2 regions of the Streptomyces sp. WAC04114 genome follow, and region 2 is predicted to be linked to the other one. Evidence: predicted binding sites of a transcription regulator. Region 2 holds the regulator's gene; the other holds the start of a gene.
The links. The regulator HspR, encoded in region 2, represses chaperone genes until heat shock. The targets are predictions, from matches to a motif close to TTGAGNNNNNNNNNCTCAA.

Region 1 (5,620 bases), on a different contig from region 2:
GACGAGCAGGCCGTACGCGGACGACTCCAGGTCGGGGTGGACCTCGCGGGCCATCTCGCCCTGGCTGGCCCGGGCGCGTCGCAGCAGCACGGTCAGCTCGCGCTCCAGCGCCAGGAAGGCAGGCTGGTCCACACCGCTTCCGGCCAGACCGGCGTCCCGGTGTCCGTCGTCGTTGCCGCCCTCGTGCACGTCAGCCCCTGCCTCGGTCGTCGCCCGGCCGTGAGAGTTCCGGTACCTGAATTTTCCGCCACCTGCCGTGATCACCGCAGTTCGGCAAGTATTCCGCAGGTCAGGGCATTCGTGTCCACAGGGCCACCACACGGTGAAGGCCCGGGCCTCCCTCACGAGGAACCCGGGCCTTCCCTATCCGGTCACGCCCGTCACGCCGCGACCGGAACCTCCGGCGCCGCCCCGTTGGTCGCGGGCGCGAGCGCCAGCTCCAGGACCTGGCGGACGTCGGTGACGGCGTGGACGTCGAGCTTGCCCAGCACCTCGTCCGGGACGTCGTCCAGGTCGGGCTCGTTGCGCTTGGGGATGATCACCGTGGTGACACCGGCCCGGTGCGCGGCGAGCAGCTTCTGCTTCACACCGCCGATCGGCAGGACCCGCCCGGTGAGCGAGACCTCGCCGGTCATCGCCACGTCGGTGCGGACCAGCCGGCCGGAGAGCAGGGACGCGAGGGCCGTGGTCATCGTGATGCCGGCGCTCGGGCCGTCCTTGGGGACCGCGCCCGCCGGGAAGTGGATGTGCACGCCCCGGTCCTTGAGATCGCCCACCGGCAGTTCCAGCTCGGCGCCGTGGGAGCGCAGGAAGCTCAGCGCGATCTGCGCGGACTCCTTCATCACGTCGCCCAGCTGACCGGTCAGGGTCAGCCCGGCCGCGCCCGTCTCCGGGTCGGCCAGGGACGCCTCGACGTAGAGCACGTCACCGCCCGCCCCGGTCACCGCGAGCCCGGTCGCCACGCCCGGCACGGACGTCCGCCGCTCGGCCGGGTCCTGGGCGGACTCGGGCACGTGGTGCGGTCGGCCGATCAGGTCACGCAGGTCCTCGTCCCGGACGGTGAACGGCAGCTTCCGCTCGCCCAGTTCGTGCTGGGCGGCGACCTTGCGCAGCAGCCGTGCGACGGACCGCTCCAGGGTGCGCACGCCCGCCTCGCGCGTGTACTCACCGGCGAGCTTGCGCAGCGCGCCCTCGTCGATGGTCACCTCGTCCTTGTCGAGTCCGGCCCGCTCCAGCTGGCGCGGGAGCAGGTGGTCACGGGCGATGACGACCTTCTCGTCCTCGGTGTAGCCGTCCAGGCGGACGATCTCCATCCGGTCGGCGAGTGCCTCCGGAATCGCCTCCAGGACGTTGGCGGTCGCGAGGAAGACGACGTCCGACAGGTCCAGCTCGACCTCCAGGTAGTGGTCCCGGAAGGTGTGGTTCTGCGCCGGGTCGAGCACTTCGAGGAGGGCGGCGGCCGGGTCGCCCCGGAAGTCCGAGCCCACCTTGTCGATCTCGTCGAGGAGCACGACCGGGTTCATCGACCCGGCCTCCTTGATGGCCCGCACGACCCGGCCCGGCAGCGCGCCGACGTACGTACGCCGGTGGCCGCGGATCTCGGCCTCGTCGCGGACGCCGCCGAGGGCGACGCGCACGAACTTGCGGCCCATGGCGTGCGCGACGGACTCGCCGAGGCTGGTCTTGCCGACACCGGGCGGCCCGACGAGCGCGAGCACGGCACCGCCGCGCCGCCCGCCGACCACGCCGAGGCCCCGGTCGTCCCGCCGCTTGCGCACCGCCAGGTACTCGGTGATGCGCTCCTTCACGTCCTGGAGACCGGAGTGCTCGGCGTCCAGCACGGCCTTGGCGCCCCGGATGTCGTAGGCGTCCTCGGTGCGCTCGTTCCAAGGCATCTCCAGGACCGTGTCGAGCCAGGTGCGGATCCAGGAGCCCTCGGGCGACTGGTCGGAGGACCGCTCCAGCTTGTCGACCTCCTTGAGCGCGGCCTCACGGACCTTCTCGGGCAGGTCCGCGGCCTCCACGCGGGTGCGGTAGTCGTCGGACTCCTCGCCCTCCTGCTCACCGTTGAGTTCGCGCAGCTCCTTGCGGACGGCTTCCAGCTGACGCCGCAGCAGGAACTCGCGCTGCTGCTTGTCGACGCCCTCCTGGACGTCCTTGGCGATGGACTCGGCCACGTCCTGCTCGGCGAGGTGGTCGCGCAGCTGCTGGGTGGCGAGCTTCAGCCGGGCCACCGGGTCGGCGGTCTCCAGCAGTTCGACCTTCTGGTCGGTGGTCAGGAACGGCGAGTAGCCGGAGTTGTCGGCCAGCGCCGAGACGTCGTCGATGGCCTGCACCCGGTCGACGACCTGCCAGGCGCCGCGCTTGCGCAGCCAGGCGGTGGCGAGGGCCTTGTACTCCTTGACCAGTTCGGCGAGATGACCGGGCAGCGGCTCCGGCACGGTCTCGTCGACGCTGGTGCCCTCGACCCAGAGGGCCGCGCCGGGACCGGTGGTCCCCGCTCCGATGCGCACCCGGCTCCGGCCGCGGATCAGGGCGCCCGGGTCGCCGTCGGCCAGCCGGCCGACCTGTTCGACGGTGCCGAGGACACCGGTGCCGGCGTAGGTCCCGTCGATGCGTGGCACCAGGAGTACCCGGGGCTTTCCGGGTGTTGTCCGGGCAGCGGCCTGAGCGGCCTCCACCGCGGCACGGACCTCGGAATCGCTCAGGTCCAGCGGGACCACCATGCCGGGCAGCACGACCTCGCCGTCGAGCGGCAGCACGGGCAGGGTGAGCGGTGTGGACGTCGAAGCCATGATCTCCCCTTCGGCAGTCAAGTTGAGCTATGCCGACTCAATGCTTGGACGGCGCCGGATGTTCCCCACCCGCTGTTCGCTGTCAGCGATCACTCATGACACCGGGAGCGAGAGGGCGCGTAAGGTCCTACATGTAAGAGCCACAGGAGAGCTTTAGCCATTACAGGGGGCGGCATGGACGAGACCGTGCGGGCATGGGTGAACGGGTGGGTCGTGTCACGCGGGGCCGCTCCTCCCCTGGCCGAGCCGTGGGGCTGGACCATCGACATGGGGCTGTACGGGCACGTCACGCGGCATGTGTGCGGCGCGGCCGGCGAAGGTCTCGACGAGGCGACCGTGCGCAAGGTGGCCGGGGCGGTGACCGGGCAGGGCGTATGGCTGAAGGCGTTCCGGGATCCGTCGGTGGTGGCCGGCTGGCTGGACGACGGCTGGTGGATCGACCCCGAGCCCGGCTTCCTGATGCGGGTCCCGCTGGCGCCGGACGGCGCTGCGGCCGTCCCCGAGGGCTACCGGCTGCGTGAGTGGTCGCGCGGAGGGGTGACCCGCGTGATGGTGGCCGCGCCGGACGGGTCCCTGGCGGCACGCGGCCAGATCGCCCCGACGGGCGGCACCGCCGTCGTAGACCAGGTCGAGACCGCCCCCGAACACCGACGCAGAGGTCTGGGCAGCATCGTCATGCGGACGCTGCAGGACGCCGCCGTCCGCCAGGGGGCGCGGACCGGCGTCCTGTCCGGCACCCCCGCCGGACGAGGGCTCTACGAGGCGCTGGGCTGGGAGGTGGTGGCCCTGCTGACCAGCGCGAGGTACGACCGGGCGGCCTCCGCCCGGACCTGAGGGACCCGGAGGTCAGACCCCGGCGGGGTGAAGGCGAGCCGCATACGAGCGCCGGACCACCGGCCAGGTCGCGAGCCCGATGCCCAGGGCGATGAGGTGCCCCCAGTTCGTCAACGGGTCGGTGAAGGCGAGCAGGTCCTGGATCAGCATCCACCCGAACCCGGCCAGCAGCGGCAGGCGCAGCCACAGCGGCAGCAGACCGGCCAGGGCGCCGATACCGGCGGCGACACCGAAGCTGACGCCGTAGTCGAGGCGGTGCAGGGAACTGTCGGGGAGGTGCCCGGCCAGCACCGCGAGCCCCACGGGCACCTCGGTCGCGAGGGTGGCGAGGACATGCCCGAGCAGGAAGACCCCGGCCGTGCGCAGGCCCCCGATCCGCCGTTCCAGCGCGGTCAGCACGAGCACGAAGGCGATGGCGAACGGCGAGGTCACCCCGCCCGCGACCCACAGCGCGCTGCCGATCAGCACCAGCTCCGGCGTGCGCACCAGGTGCGCCATGTCCGTGCTGGAGCCCTGGAGCAGGGCGTGCACCAGGGCCGGGTCCGCGTACGCGGCGATCAGCGAGGTGAGACAGAGGAGCGTCGCGTAGCCGAAGGTGAACGGCGTACCCGTGGGGGTGGGCAGCAGCAGCCAGGGGCGGAGCGTGTGGGAGCGGGGCGCTGCCGCCGGGGCGGGCTCCCCCCCTCCCGCGACCGCCGTCTCCCGGGGGCTCCGCTGCCGCGGCATCCCGTCGAGCAGCCCGGCCACGTCGGAGAACGGCGCGTCCGCCGGTGTGGGTGCGGCGGGCTCGGGGGGCGGCGCGGTGCGTTCCAAAACGGGCACTCCTTCCGTCATGTCCCAGCCTTCGCTCCCGACACCGCACTGTCTGTGACCTGCGCCACGTGGAAGCGGATTCACAGCAACCCGAAAACCCCGTCCCGCGTCCTGCCTCGGGCCCCGCCGAATCGACGGGCGCCCCTTGGTCCACTCCTGCCAGGATGCCCCCATGCCTAGCTCGTACGACATTCCCGAGGTCCTGGACCGTCGCGAGGGCCCGCACGGTGAGGTGGTGCTGCGGCGGCACGGCGGCCGGCTGGAGATCATCGCCAACGGCTGTTTCCTGATGGACACCTCCGACGGCCGCTCGGAGCGGCGGCTGGTCGACGCCGCGCTGGACGCCCTGGACGGCAGGGACCGCCCCCACGTCCTGATCGGCGGACTCGGCGTCGGCTTCTCCCTAGCGCACGCCGCGGCGGACCCCCGCTGGGGGCGGATCACGGTGGTGGAACGCGAGCACGCGATCGTCGAATGGCATCTCGACGGCCCGCTCTCCGCGCTCTCCGCCCCAGCCCTGGCGGATCCCCGCGCGAAAATCGTCGAGGCCGATCTCGTCGCCCACGTCAATGAGACATCCGACACGTACGACGCCCTGTGCCTCGACATCGACAACGGACCCGACTGGACCGTCACGGAGGGCAACGGAAATCTCTACGGGGAAGCCGGACTGGCAAGCTGCGCACGGGTGTTGAGACCCGGCGGGGTTCTCGCGGTCTGGTCCGCCCGGCCGTCTCCGGAATTCGAAGAAACCTTGCGGAATGCCGGGTTCCAACGGGTGCGTACCGAAGAGATCCCCGTTGCCCGGGGCGTTCCGGACGTCGTGCACCTCGGCATCCGCCCTGGATAGCAAAGGCGTACTGACTCCCCGTACGCTGCTCCTCTGACGCCGATCATTCAAGCGTCAATCGCAACCATGCGCAGGCATAGCCAGTCAGAAGGAATCACCCCACTGATTCCGGGAAAGCACACCCCAGGGGCGGGCGATGGAGCAGACACAGACCTCCCACAACGGTTCGGCGACGGCTACTCCGGGCGCACAGCGCCGGGTCCTGGTGGTCGAGGACGACGCGACGATCGTGGACGCCATCGCGACCCGCCTGCGGGCCGAGGGATTCCTCGTGCAAACGGCGGGTGACGGACCGTCCGCGGTCGACACGGCCGAGGCGTGGCAGCCC
Region 2 (5,620 bases):
CTGACCGGTCTGCCGCCGGCGCCCCGCGGCGTCCCGCAGATCGAGGTGTCCTTCGACATCGACGCCAACGGCATCATGCACGTGACCGCGAAGGACCTGGGCACGGGCAAGGAGCAGAAGATGACCGTCACCGGCGGCTCCTCGCTGCCGAAGGACGAGGTCGACCGCATGCGCCAGGAGGCCGAGCAGTACGCGGAGGAGGACCACAAGCGCCGCGAGGCCGCCGAGTCCCGCAACCAGGGCGAGCAGCTCGTCTACCAGACCGAGAAGTTCCTCAAGGACAACGAGGACAAGGTCCCGGGCGACATCAAGACCGAGGTCGAGGAGGCCGTCGCCGAGCTGAAGGAGAAGCTCAAGGGCGAGGACTCCGCCGAGATCCGCACCGCCACCGAGAAGGTCGCGGCCGTCTCGCAGAAGCTCGGCCAGGCCATGTACGCCGATGCCAACGCCGCCCAGGCGGCCGGTGGTCCCGCCGGTGACGCCGGTGCCGCCGGTGGTGCCAAGGCCGCTGACGACGACGTCGTCGACGCCGAGATCGTCGACGAGGACCGGAAGGACGGTGCCGCGTGACGGAGGAGACCCCGGGCTTCGACGAGCAGCAGCCCGACGTCCCTTCCGGCGCCACCTCCGACGACGCCGAGCCGAAGGCCGCTTCCCCCTCCGCGGAGGAGGGGGCGGCCCCGGCCGGGGACACGGGCCAGGACGTGGCTCTGGTGGCCCAGCTGGACCAGGCCCGCACGGCGCTCGGTGAGCGCACGGCGGACCTCCAGCGCCTCCAGGCCGAGTTCCAGAACTACCGCCGCCGGGTCGAGCGCGACCGGATCGCGGTCAAGGAGATCGCCATCGCGAACCTCCTGACCGAGCTCCTGCCCGTGCTCGACGACATCGGCCGCGCGCGCGAACACGGCGAACTGGTCGGCGGCTTCAAGTCCGTCGCCGAGTCGCTGGAGAGCACCGCGGCGAAGATGGGCCTGCAGCAGTTCGGCAAGGAGGGCGAGCCCTTCGACCCGACGATCCACGAAGCCCTGATGCACAGCTACGCACCGGACGTCACCGAGACGACGTGCGTCGCGATCCTGCAGCCCGGGTACCGGATCGGCGAGCGCACCATCCGCCCCGCGCGGGTGGCGGTGGCCGAACCCCAGCCGGGGGCACAGACGGTCAAGGCGGACGAGTCCGCCGACGCCGACGACAAGGAGAGCGGTGGCCCGGACGAGGGCTGACGTCACAGACGAAGGGAAGGAGGGGCGTCGAGGATGAGCACCAAGGACTTCATCGAGAAGGACTACTACAAGGTCCTCGGCGTCCCCAAGGACGCCACCGAGGCCGAGATCAAGAAGGCGTACCGGAAACTCGCCCGCGAGTTCCACCCGGACGCCAACACCGGCAACGTCAAGGCGGAGGAGCGCTTCAAGGAGATCTCCGAGGCCAACGACATCCTCGGCGACCCCAAGAAGCGCAAGGAGTACGACGACGCGCGCGCCCTCTTCGGCAACGGCGGCTTCCGCCCGGGGCCGGGCGGCGCGGGCGGCTCCTTCAACTTCGACCTGGGTGACCTCTTCGGAGGCGGCGCCCAGGGCGGCGGCGGTCAGGGAGCCGGCGGCTTCGGCGGCGGCCTCGGTGACGTTTTCGGGGGCCTGTTCAACCGCGGCGGCGCGGGCGGGCCGGGGACGCGTACGCACCCCCGGCGCGGCCAGGACATCGAGTCCGAGGTCACGCTCAGCTTCACCGAGGCGATCGAGGGCGCGACCGTCCCGCTGCGGATGTCGTCGCAGTCCCCCTGCAAGGCCTGTTCGGGCACCGGCGACAAGAACGGCACGCCCCGCGTGTGCCCGACCTGCGTCGGCACCGGGCAGGTCGCCCGGGGCAGCGGCGGCGGCTTCTCCCTGACCGACCCCTGCCCGGACTGCAAGGGCCGCGGCCTGATCGCGGAGAACGCCTGCGAGGTCTGCAAGGGCAGCGGCCGGGCCAAGTCCTCGCGGACCATGCAGGTGCGCATCCCCGCGGGCGTCAGCGACGGCCAGCGGATCCGGCTGCGCGGCAAGGGAGCGCCGGGCGAGCGCGGCGGGCCGGCGGGCGACCTCTACGTGGTCGTGCACGTCGACACCCACCCGGTGTTCGGCCGCAAGGAGGACAACCTCACGGTCACCGTCCCGGTGACCTTCACCGAGGCGGCCCTCGGCGGCGAGGTGCGGGTGCCCACCCTGGGCGGCCCGCCCGTCACGCTGAAGCTGCCTCCGGGCACGCCCAACGGGCGCACCATGCGCGCCCGGGGCAAGGGCGCGGTCCGCAAGGACGGCACCCGCGGCGACCTCCTGGTCACCGTGGAGGTGAGTGTTCCGAAGGACCTGACGGGGAAGGCTCGTGACGCACTCGAGGCGTACCGCGAGGCGACCGCGGGTGAGGATCCGCGGGCGGATCTGTTCCAGGCCGCGAAGGGAGCATGAGTCAGATGGACGGTCGTCGGCGCAATCCGTATGAACTGACCGAGGAGACCCCGGTCTACGTCATCTCGGTGGCGGCCCAGCTGTCCGGCCTGCACCCCCAGACCCTGCGCCAGTACGACCGGCTGGGCCTGGTCTCCCCGGACCGCACCGCGGGCCGGGGTCGGCGTTACTCGGCCCGCGACATCGAACTGCTGCGCACCGTCCAGCAGTTGTCGCAGGACGAGGGCATCAACCTGGCCGGAATCAAGCGCATCATCGAACTGGAGAACCAGGTCGCCGCGCTCCAGGCCCGGGTGGCCGAGATGCAGGACGCGCTCGACGGTGCCGCGGCGGCGATGCGCCAGCGCGAGGCCGCGGTGCACGCGTCGTACCGCCGCGACCTGGTGCCGTACCAGGAGGTGCAGCAGACCAGCGCGCTGGTGGTGTGGCGGCCGAAGCGGCAACAGCAGTCCGACTGACGCGCATGCGCACATGAGAGGGCCGGGAGTTCGCTCCCGGCCCTTTCGCATGCCTTGGTGTGATTTCACCCGGTCTCACCCGATCTCCTGTGGATGACCGGAGGGTGCGCGGCACTTGAAGATGATTCCGCAGAGTCTTCACAACTGCTGCGGAGCGTGGTGTTGCCATCTCGTTAAGTGGTTCCGCTTGACGCTGGAGGCGCATCAGCGTTGGCTTTTCAGTCACATGGGTCCCAAAAGAGGTGCCCGCGTCCGAATCACACGCGAAGTGAGCTCCCGCATGCGTCGTCGCATCTCCATATCCGTGGCAGTCGCCACGATGTCCGTCACGCTCGCCGGTTGCGGCATGCTCAACGCGACGGGGAGCAGTGACGACGCGAGCCCGGCGAAGGGCAACGACATCACCGTGGGGCTGTTGCTGCCGGAGAAGGCGAACACGCGGTACGAGAACTTCGACTACCCGATCATCAAGCAGAAGGTCGAGTCGCTCACCAACGACAAGGGCCGCGTCGAGTACGCCAACGCCGAGGCGAGCGCCGACAAGCAGGCGAGCCAGATGCAGCGGATGATCGACAACCGCGTCGACGTGATCCTGCTGGACGCCGTCGACTCGACGGCCATCGCGAGCGGCGTGAAGAAGGCCAAGGAGGCCGGCATCCCGGTCATCGCCTACGACCGGCTGGCCGAGGGCCCGATCGACGCCTACATCTCCTTCGACAACGAGCTGGTCGGTGAGGTCCAGGGCCGCACCCTGCTGGAGGCCATCGGCGAGAAGGCGAGCCTCTCCGACAAGATCGTCATGATGAACGGTTCGCCGACGGACCCCAACGCCAAGCAGTTCAAGGCGGGCGCGATGTCCGAGCTGAACGGCAAGGTGACGATCGCCGACTCCTTCGACACCGAGGACTGGAAGCCGGAGAACGCCGAGGCCAACATGGCCGGCGCGATCCAGAAGATCGGCAAGGGCAACATCGCGGCGGTGTACTCCGCCAACGACGGCATGGCCGGCGGCATCGTCAAGGCGCTGAAGGCCGCGGGCGTGTCCGACCTGCCCCCGATCACCGGGCAGGACGCGGAGCTCCCCGCCGTGCAGCGGATCCTCAGCGGCGAGCAGTACATGAGCGTGTACAAGTCCTACCCGCAGGAGGCGGAGAACGCCGCGGAGATGGCCGTCGCCAAGGTCCAGGGCCGCGACATCCAGTTCGCCGCCCTCGCCCGCGACAAGGTCGACAGCCCCACGGACAAGGGCATCCCGGCGCAGCTCGTGCCCGTGGTCGCGCTCACCAAGGAGAACATCAAGGACACGGTGGTCGCGGACGACATCTACAAGCTGTCGGACATCTGCACGGCCGAGTACAAGGCGGCGTGCCAGGCGGCGGGTCTGAAGTAGCCGCGCCCCGGGCCGGGTTCACCCACCCCGGCCGGCTGCCGCGACGTGACGGGCGGAGGCTCGTCGGAAACCGGTGCGTACCGGTGGTTTCCGGTGCTCGCCGCGCGGGGAGCCGTGTTGCGGAGCACGTCCCGTCCGCGCATAGTTGCGCTGCGGCAGGACGGCGGAACCGGGGGTGGGATGGGCGATGGCCGGGCACGGGGCGGATGAGCATCCCCATGGTGCCGACCGACTGTGCGAGGCCGGGGATCGTGTGTATTCCCGGGCCGTACGGCGCGGCCGGGTGCCGCGACGGGACGCGGAACCGGTGCCCTGCCTGCTGGAACTCGCCCTGCTGCACCCGGACCCCGACGACATGGACTGGCTGGTGCCGACCTCCCCGCAGGAGGTCATGACCCGGCTGCTGCGCGGGATGCACGACGAGGTCAGTGCGAGCCAGCGGCGGGTGGGCTCGGCCGTCGCGGCCGTCGAGTGGTACGCCGGACTGGGCCGCCAGGTGCGGCCGGCCGGGCCGGGGGCGGAGGGCCCGGCGATCCGGGTCCTGGACGGACTCGCCCGGATCCAGGCCGCGATGGACGAGGCGACCCAGGCGTGCACCACCGAGGTGCTCACGGTCCAGCCCGGCGGCATCCGCCGCGAGGCGGAGCTCTCCGAGGGGCTGCACCGGGCGCTGGCGCTGCGGGGGCGCGGGGTGCGGATGCGGGACCTGTACACCCATGTCGCCCGGCACGGGCAGGGGTTGCTGACCTATCTGGAGCTGATGGGCGACGCGGTGGAGGCGCGCACGCTGGACGAGGTGATCGACCGGCTGATCCTCTTCGACCGCACGGTCGCCTTCATCCCCGCCAACTCCGACCGCACGATGGCCCTGGAGCTACGGCACCCCGCGCTCGTCGCCTACCTCGTCACGGTCTTCGACCGCCTCTGGCGCCTCGCCATCCCCCTCACGGCCCCGCTGCCCGACACGGGCATCGAGGGCATCTCCCACCGGGAGCAGTCCATCGCCGCGCTGCTGGCGGAGGGACACCAGGACGCCGTCATCGCGGAACGGCTGGGCATAAGCGTCCGGACGTGCCGGGCGCACATCGCGCGCCTCTCCGAGACGCTGGGGGCGGCGAGCCGTACACAGCTGGGCGTACGCATCGCCCAGGCGGGGCTGGACGGGCCGCAGGGGGCTGCTGCCTCCAGATCCCTCAGTGCTCCTGGTCAAGAATCCCCGAGCGTCCGATGAGAAACCCGAGCTGCGCCCTGCTCTGACTCCCCAGCGTTGCCGCGAGCTTGGCGATGTGGACGCGGGCCGTGCGGATGTTCATGCCCAACCGGTC

Region 1: the regulator HspR is predicted to act here: its motif matches at 2,818-2,836, upstream of lon (endopeptidase La).

Annotation. Positions count from the first base shown of each region.
Region 1 covers NZ_JAIGQA010000126.1:10,262-15,881, forward strand. The annotation lists gene K4G64_RS27040 (MarR family transcriptional regulator) at 1-189, opposite strand, end outside; gene lon (endopeptidase La) at 381-2,795, opposite strand; gene K4G64_RS27050 (GNAT family N-acetyltransferase) at 2,970-3,629, shown strand; gene K4G64_RS27055 (rhomboid-like protein) at 3,642-4,442, opposite strand; gene K4G64_RS27060 (spermidine synthase) at 4,615-5,292, shown strand; gene K4G64_RS27065 (response regulator transcription factor) at 5,429-5,620, shown strand, end outside.
Region 2 covers NZ_JAIGQA010000115.1:8,908-14,527, reverse strand. The annotation lists gene dnaK (molecular chaperone DnaK) at 1-570, shown strand, start outside; gene grpE (nucleotide exchange factor GrpE) at 567-1,223, shown strand; gene dnaJ (molecular chaperone DnaJ) at 1,257-2,447, shown strand; gene K4G64_RS25690 (heat shock protein transcriptional repressor HspR) at 2,453-2,905, shown strand; gene K4G64_RS25685 (substrate-binding domain-containing protein) at 3,186-4,295, shown strand; gene K4G64_RS25680 (helix-turn-helix transcriptional regulator) at 4,483-5,526, shown strand; gene K4G64_RS25675 (LuxR family transcriptional regulator) at 5,489-5,620, opposite strand, start outside.